Regions from separate parts of the Bacillus sp. ABR genome, predicted to be linked through region 1. Evidence: riboswitches for the same ligand, from Rfam matches in the RefSeq annotation. Region 1 holds a riboswitch; the other holds the start of a gene.
What was found. Region 1 has a riboswitch for lysine ahead of OIT90_RS08965 (aspartate kinase). Riboswitches for the same ligand answer to the same signal wherever they lie in the genome.
Positions count from the first base shown of each region.

Region 1 (4,478 bases):
TGGTCCATCCGTCGCAAAGTGGTTAATCACTAAGTGCTGTACTAAAAATAGACCGACCGGAATGACGCCAAGCAAAGAATGCAATCTCCGATAAAAAAATTCTTTGTTCCCCGACATTACTTTACCCCCTAGTAAAAAAAGTGCAATTGCTTGAAAATTGTCTTACCCCCGCTTCTTTCAATTGTAAGCACTTTATTCAAATTTATTGACAATTTCATTTTACTCCTATGTCAAAAAAGCGTCAAGAAACCGCGTACATAAATTAAAATTTTCCGAAATTTAAAAGTTTTAAATCAAAATTCGTTTTACTACAATAAGAATTTCTTAGACTTCAGGGAAAACTCTGTCATCATATGCCCACATAAGCTATAATAAATTGTTGAAAGAGGGGAGCCGTACAATGAATAAATTCGAATCTAACTTAGAACAGCTAAAAGAAATTGAAGTCAATGGATTTGCCTACGAGCTGATACGCGAAGTTCTGCTGCCTGATATTCTTGGTCAGGACCATTCATCTATGATGTATTTTGCGGGTAAACTGCTTGCTCGTAAATTTCCTCAAGAGTCATGGGAAAAGATCCCCGAATTTTTCCATGATGCCGGATGGGGGACTCTCACAATGGTCCATTCGAAAAAACAGGAAATTGAGTTTGAGCTCGAAGGTCCACTAGTATCCAATCGACTCACCTATCAAAAGGAGCCATGCTTTCAGATGGAAGCGGGTTTTATTGCTGAACAAATTCAGCTTCTAAATGAGCACGTGGCTGAATCCTATGAACAAGTGAAAAAGCGTGCTGAGAAAGTCATTTTAACCGTTAAATGGGATTTAAGAGACCCTAGTTAATCCTCTTGATAAAAGGCGCGGACTTCAGGTCACGCCTTTTTTATATGTCTACATCTATCATAGCATACTTAATGAATGGGTTTACGTCCGTTTCAGCCGATTCCATATAGAAAAAAGAGGCGATCCTCTTTCATGAGGTCACCTCTTTACCTTTTTAAGAGTGAGCAGCTGCGCTCACCTTTGATAAATCAAACGCATCATGCAGCGCTTCAACCGCTTTGACCATATCATCACGGCCGACCACTGTTGAGACTTTGATTTCAGACGTACTGACCATTTTCACTTGAATGTCTTTTTGCGCTAACACAGCGAACATTTCAGCAGCTACGCCTGGATTTGAGACCATTCCAGATCCCACAATGGATACTTTCGCTAATTTGCTTTCTGTCTCAATCTGCTCGTAGCCAAGCGCCCCTTTATATTCTTCTAATACTTCAACTGTTTTGGACAAATCATCCGTTTTCACAGAGAAAGAGATCGACGTCTGATTGGTGCTTGTGACAGACTGAATGATGATATCAACATTGATATTCTGTTTCGCAAGCGTTGTAAAAATGGTCGATAATGTTGTGAGACCGCTTGAAAGCCCGCATACTGTCACACGTGTAATCTGATCTTCAAACGCAATGCCTCTGACGACTAAATTTTGTTCCATGGATGATTCCTCCTCAATTAACGTACCCGATTCGTTTTCAATACTAGAACGGACTTCTAGCGGGACTTGATAATTTTTTGCAAATTCAACAGCTCTTGGATGAAGGACCCCAGCTCCTAAATTAGCCAGCTCAAGCATCTCATCGTATGAAATACCTGCAAGTTTCCGCGCGGAAGGTACATAACGCGGATCTGTCGTAAACACTCCTGGTACATCTGTGTAAATATCACATTTATCAGCTTTTAGTGCGGCAGCCAGTGCCACAGCAGTCGTATCTGATCCTCCGCGTCCAAGTGTTGTGATATGTAAGTCATCTGCAATTCCTTGGAAGCCTGCCACAACAACGACTTTCCCCGCACTTAATTCCTCTTTTATTCTTGCTTCATCAATGTCCACGATTCTTGCATTTCCGTGTACATGCTCTGTTTTCATACCAGCCTGCCAGCCTGTAAAGGAAATGGCATCATAGCCTCTTGCTTGGAGCGCCATCGTTAATAATGAAATAGTCACCTGTTCACCAGTTGCGAGCAGCATATCCATTTCTCTTTTGCTTGGATCGTCTGTAAGTTCTTTCGCTAGGTCTACTAGAACATCTGTTGATTTACCCATCGCTGATACAACCACAACCACATCATGTCCTGCCTCCCGTTCAGCGATCACTCTCTCTGCGGCATTGCGAATTTTTTCTGTTGACCCAACGGAAGTTCCGCCAAATTTTTGTACAATTAGTCCCATGTCTACCACCCTTTTTCAAAAGTTCACGTGTGAGAGAAGAGGCTGCTTTGGAGACTGTCCGCTCACTGCAAATAAAAAAGCAATGAGAGAACAAATCTCCCATTGCTTTAAAATCATCATTAAACGATGCAAACAATGAGATAGCCCTCCAAGAAATGAATTCTTGACAGCCCTACATTTCTTCAATGTACAGCCAGCGAATAAAATGAGTGGATTTTATTCACTTCGGCGACGCTCCCCTTTCAGCCCCCTTCTTAGATCCCATCGATCTCTGAAGGCCTACTCTTGAAGTTCGCACCTCTATCTTCAACAAACAACACGTTCATTTATTAAATTAGTCACATCTTAACAAACTTTTTAGAAAAGTACAATCTATTTTTTTAATGCCTCCATTAAAAGTTCGGCCGTTTGTTTCGGAATGCCCGCTTCCTGAAATTCTTGGATAGAGGCTTCTTTCATCTTTTTCACAGAGCCAAAATGTTTGAGGAGCTGCTTTTTACGCTTCTCTCCGATACCTGGTACATCGTCTAAAATAGACTGGAATGCATTTTTTCCGCGCAGCTGCCGGTGAAAGCTAATGGCGAACCGGTGCACTTCATCTTGAATGCGCTGCAACAAGTAAAAAGCCTGGCTATTTCGCTCCAGCGCAACAATTTCAAGTGTATCTCCCATCATGAGATTTGAAGTCCGGTGTTTTTCATCTTTTACAAGACCTGCGACTGGGACAGACAGATTCAATTCATTTTCAAGCACATCGATGGCTGCGTTGATCTGTCCTTTTCCTCCGTCAATTAAAATTAAATCTGGCAGCGGCAGTTCATCCTTTAACACGCGGGTATATCGTCTTCTAATGACTTCACGCATGGATGCATAATCATCTGGTCCTGAGACGGTTTTAATTTTGTATTTTCGGTATTCCTTTTTATATGGCTTCCCGTCCTGAAAGACAACCATGGCAGAAACCGGGTCTGCTCCTTGAATATTGGAGTTATCAAACGCCTCAATTCTGTACGGCATATAAATATTAAGCGCATCCCCAAGCTGCTTCACCGCACCAATTGTCCGCTCTTCATCACGCTCAATGAGCGAAAACTTTTCTTTTAAGGCGATTTTGGCATTTTGATGGGCAAGTAAAAGTAAATCCTTTTTCTTTCCTTTTTTCGGCTGGTGAACGTTTGTCTCAAGTAATTGCTCAATCATCTCTTGATCGACACTGTCCGGTACCAAAATTTCCTTCGGCAGAAAATGGTTGTTCTTTTCATAAAATTGCCCCATAAACGTAAGGAACTCTTCCTCAGGGTCCTGATACATAGGGAACAGGCTGACATCACGTTCAATCAATTTCCCCTGTCTGATAAAGAAAACTTGGACACACATCCAGCCTTTATCATAGGCATAGGCAAAGACATCTCGATCTGATAAATCACTCATCGTCATTTTCTGTTTTTCCATCGTTGAGTCGATATAAGCGATTTGGTCTCTCAGTTCTTTTGCCCGTTCAAACTCTAAATTTTCAGCAGCTTCCTGCATCTTTTCGGTCAGTTCTTTTTTGATTTGCTGATGTCCTCCGTTTAGAAACCTTGTGATTTCGTCCACGAGCTGCTTATTCGTTTCCTCGGAAATGTCATACACACATGGTGCAAGACATTGCCCAAGATGATAATAAAGGCAGACACGGTCAGGAAGAGTGGCGCATTTTCTCAGGGGATATAAGCGGTCGAGCAGCTTTTTCGTTTCTCGTGCTGCTTGTACGTTTGGGTATGGACCGAAATATTTCCCTTTGTCCTTTTTTACATTGCGGGTGACGATCAGCTTAGGGTGGCGTTCATTCGTAATTTTTATAAATGGATACGTCTTGTCATCCTTGAGCATGACATTGTATTTTGGGTCATATTTTTTGATTAAATTCAGCTCTAAAATGAGCGCCTCGATATTAGAAGAGGTGACAATGTATTCAAAGTCTTCAATTTCACTGACAAGCCGCTGCGTTTTGGCGTCATGTGATCCAGTGAAATAAGAGCGCACCCTGTTTTTTAAAACCTTTGCCTTTCCCACGTAAATGATCGTATTTTGTCTATCTTTCATTAAGTAACAGCCTGGTTGATCCGGCAGGACTGACAGTTTTTCTTTGATTAGTTTGTTCATATTTTCATCCGTCCTTGTTTTCCTCTTTCACTCCTTCTAGTGTATCACGAACATTTGTTTTATACCATGTTGAAAGAAAAGCGGCTCTCGTCTTTACGA
Region 1 covers NZ_JAOYSL010000002.1:678,226-682,703, forward strand. The annotation lists gene OIT90_RS08955 (succinate dehydrogenase cytochrome b558 subunit) at 1-117, opposite strand, end outside; gene OIT90_RS08960 (YslB family protein) at 401-844, shown strand; gene OIT90_RS08965 (aspartate kinase) at 999-2,234, opposite strand; lysine riboswitch at 2,368-2,545, opposite strand; gene uvrC (excinuclease ABC subunit UvrC) at 2,607-4,379, opposite strand.

Region 2 (4,478 bases), on a different contig from region 1:
CTAAAAAAATGAGGAATGATCAATTCATATCCTGTGTTTTTCGGAAAACTCTTTCTGATTCATTAGAATGGGATGGAGATGCCGCAGAGGACAGCGATGTAATAGCAGGTAACGACGGTGAGAGCAGCTAGTACGACTTGTTCTCCTGTGCTGCCTGTTTTGACATAGAAGGGAAGACGCACTTTAATGGAAGCCGGAAATAAAAATTTAATCCCATTCACTGTTCCTGCATCCAGAATGAGATGGCTTGCCATCCCGACTAGTAAACCGATACTTAGGCTGTCATTTGGAATGTATGTTGTTGCTAGAAAATAAATGATCAGCAAAAATAATAAACTGTGTGTAAATGTGCGATGACCGAACACACTGCTGATCAGTGTCGAGAGCAGCGGGAATTTTCTGCCGATTTTACTTTTTGTATGGCAAAGATCAGGGATCAGAGCACCTGCTGATCCAGCAGCAGCCATCGTCACTGGGTCGAATCCATAATAGTAGGCAACGGCTGTGGAGGCGGCAATTCCGCCCATGATGTGTGTTTTTCCTGTCATGATGCGTACTCCTGTTCTATCTTTAGTTCAAGTACTCACTATATCAAGGGTGGATTCATTCAGCAAGGCTTATTTCTAAAGAAAAAGAGGCCAAAAGGGTTGGCTGAATGGAAAAACATTCTATAATAAGGGGGAAGTCATGTTGATACTAACGATAAGGATGCGATTCGGATGGGTAATGCAGACATTTTAAAAGAAATTGTTCTTGTACATTATGAAGTCAGCCGTAAATTAAACCGCAAGTTACTTGAGTTAGAGAAAGACATCACGCCCCCACAGATATATGCTCTTTCTATTTTGATACAAGGCAAAGTATCACATGCCGAAGAGCTGAAGCAAAGACTCTCTTTAAACCCTGGTGCAGCCTCTATTGCACTCAATAAATTATGTGAGCAGGGTTATATTCAAAGAGAACGGGACAAGGACGATTCGTCACTTGTCCGTTTAGAAGTCACGGAAAAAGGGATGGCCATTTATGAAAAGCATACTCGTCTTTTCGGAAAGGTGATTCAGCATATGATGTCAGACTTCACAAAGGATGATTTAAAAACCTTTCTGTCGTACTTGCAAAAAATGAGGCAGACCTTTCATGATGATTGAGCCTCTTCCCTTGTATAATGCTGAGCGCTGTAGCACAAATTAAACAGGCAACCGCATTATATGAAAAGGGAGGAAACAGCGATGTCATTTTTCCAAAAGGATAAAAAAGCGAAAAGTGAGAAAAACCATCAGCAGGTAGATCAGCTGTTAGAGGAAGCAAGTAAAGAGCTAGCAGGCGATCCGCTTCAGGAAGCTGTACAAAAGAAGAAAAACAACGATCAATAAGCAAGGTATAGGGCAGAGAAACAGTTCTCTGCCTTTTTTCTATGTTTTTCCCTTTGACAGATGTGAGAATGTTTGATAACCTTCGTGTAGTAAAAATGAATAGAAATCCTCACGCTATGTCTCAGTGAGGTAGAGGTTGCGCGGATGATGAGTCACTCATAGGAGAGATGGAATCGTAGATCATGAGAAAAAAGGCATCAGCGCCGAAGTGTAGAGAGAGCTCCAACTTTCTTTATGCTGGGTCTGCATTGAATAAATGCAGGACTGCCACGTCTTTGAAGCGTGGAGGGCTATCCGGAGATCAAGGTGTATGTTTTGAAAAGCATGGACTTTTGTTCAGGCTTTTTTTTATGTTCTGAGTCACAAAAATAAGGGTATGCTGTTAAAAAGTAATCCATTATGAACATAAAGAATGCAAGTCATTGCTTCACAAATATATCAATGAAGATACTGCCGGGTCTGGTCCAAAGTGAATAAAACGGAGGTACGGAAATGGAACAGACAAAAAAATGGGGTTTTTGGTTATTGACGGCTTTTGTCGTCGGAAATATGGTAGGTTCAGGCATCTTTATGCTGCCAAGTACGCTTGCCCAGCACGCAAGTCCTTTAGGTGTGACGATGGCATGGCTTGTCACAGGCGGCGGTGTGCTGATGATTGCGCTTGTATTTGGGCATTTGTCCATTCATAAGCCGCAGCTGACGGCTGGACCACAAAGTTATGCAAGGGCGCTTTTTAAAGATCCGAAAAAAGGGAAAGCAGCTGGATTTACAATGGTGTGGGGATATTGGGTGGCAAGCTGGATTAGTAATGTCGCAATTATTACAAGCCTTGCTGGTTATTTAACGACTTTTTTCCCTATTCTCACAGTGAAGACTGAAGTTTTTACCTTTGGAAAAGAAGCGGTCACGCTTGGTCAGCTCATGACGTTTATCGTATGTACCCTTCTTCTATGGGGAACACATACCATTTTAATTACAAGCTTAAGTGCTGCAAGTAAATTGAATTTTATTACGACCTTTTCAAAGGTGCTTGGATTCGTCCTTTTTATTGTTGCGGGATTATTTGCATTTCAAACGGCATTATTTGAACATTACTACTTCCCGGTTGAAACAGGCAGCGAAGGAGTGCTTGGCCTTGGAGGTCAAATTCATCATGCGGCTATTTCCACACTATGGGCATTTATTGGAATTGAATCAGCTGTCATTTTATCAGGAAGAGCATCCTCACAGCGTGATGTGAAACGTGCGACGATTACAGGTCTTTTAATCGCACTTTCGATCTACATGATTATCACATTGATTACGATGGGCGTTCTGCCGCACGATCAATTGCAAGGTTCTGACAAACCATTCGTAGATGTGCTTCAGCTTATTATTGGGCCAGCTGGCGGAATTGTCATGGCTCTGCTGGCGATTATTTGCTTGTTTGGTTCGATGCTTGGCTGGATTTTACTTGGTTCAGAAGTACCGTATCAAGCAGCAAAGGCTGGTGATTTTCCAGCAGTATTTGCAAAAACAAACAAAAAAGGAAGCCCTGCTTTCGCTTTGACTGTTACAAATATTATGTCACAGCTGTTTATCTTCTCTGTGATGTCACGTACGATTAATGAAGCTTTTACCTTTTTAACTACATCAGCGACACTTGCGTATCTTATTCCGTATATTGTGTCTTCCATCTACAGCTTTAAGGTCATTATGCAAGGTGACACGTATGAACTTCAAAAAGGAAATCGAACGAGAGACGGCATCATTGCACTTGTTGCGATGGGGTATTCAGCTTGGGTCATTATTTCAGGAACAGCCGACTTGAAAACCTTTGGTCTTGGAATCGGTCTATTCTTAGTAGGTATTTTGCTTTATCCATTCATGTCAAAAGGATTTGCCAAAGGAACGGTATAAGGAAGACGTTTCTCCATTTCTGGAGAAACGTTTTTTTATGATGCAGATGTCAATCGATCCACAATAAACTCTAGCTGACCTTCTAGTGACACTGGGTCATTAAAGAAGAAACCGACTGGATCTATTTCGAATACATGTTTATTTTTGACGGCAGGAAGTGATGTCCAAATGCTGCTTTGATACACTTGGTCACCTTTACTTTTTGAGCCGCTCCATGGACCTGTGAAAATATAGTCGCCTGCGAATTCTGGCAGCTTCTCAAGAGAAATATTCGCATAGCCGACGCCGCTGTCGATCGCTTCTTTTTTAACCGCCTTCGGTGCTTTTAATTTCAGTTCGTCATAAATGATTTCGCCCCCGCGGGCAAAGGTGTTTCCGAAGATATAAATGCCTTTATCAAATGGCGATACGATCGAGACCGTCTTGCTGCCGACAGCTTTGGTTACCTTTGGTTTCACCTCAGCAATTTTGGTATCCCATTTTGTGATCCATTCTGTTGCTTTTTTTGGTGTACCTGTCATTTTACCGAATTCTTTTAGCTGGTCTTTGAAAGAATATTGATTGTATTTTACCGCTACAGTTGGGGCGATTTTTTTGTATTGATCAAACTTCTCATCTTCCCCCCAAGCAATAATCATATCTGGCTTCGAAGCGGCTACTTTTTCGACCGATGGGGTCCTTCCGAGATTTTCCACTCCATCTGTTTTCCCTTTATAAAAAGGGTTTTTAAAGATGGGTGATGTTGTAGCAACCGGCGTTTTGCCGAGTGTGACGAGGTCCCCGTAATAGCTTTCTGCAAGAAGCACTATTCGTTTCGGATTTTTCGGAAGCTTCACTTCACCTTTTGCATCCTGATATGTCATCATGTCATTCTTTTTCGTTGCAGATTGTTTATTTGAAGTGCTGCCGCAAGCGGCTGTAAAGATCATAAGAATCGATAAAGAAATCAAAAGAAATCCAGTTCGTTTTTTCACAAAAGTTCTCTCCTATTCATTTTTCCTTGATAATGATTCTCAATTTCATTTTTTATCGTAACATGATAGGAACAAAAATGCATTGGCTAATTTAGGCCTAAAGAAAAATGATGAAATTCTCACAGTTTTTTGATGAAAATAAAGAAATTTATCAGAACAATGATTTCAAAAAGAAAAGAAAGTGATATACTAGACTTCGAGATTGATAATCATTATCACTAATAAAGAATAA
Region 2 covers NZ_JAOYSL010000001.1:742,702-747,179, forward strand. The annotation lists gene OIT90_RS03665 (metal-dependent hydrolase) at 63-548, opposite strand; gene OIT90_RS03670 (MarR family winged helix-turn-helix transcriptional regulator) at 720-1,148, shown strand; gene sspJ (small acid-soluble spore protein SspJ) at 1,230-1,373, shown strand; lysine riboswitch at 1,496-1,674, shown strand; gene OIT90_RS03680 (amino acid permease) at 1,866-3,272, shown strand; gene OIT90_RS03685 (iron-hydroxamate ABC transporter substrate-binding protein) at 3,308-4,246, opposite strand.
Region 2: another riboswitch for lysine. It lies ahead of OIT90_RS03680 (amino acid permease); the one in region 1 lies ahead of OIT90_RS08965 (aspartate kinase).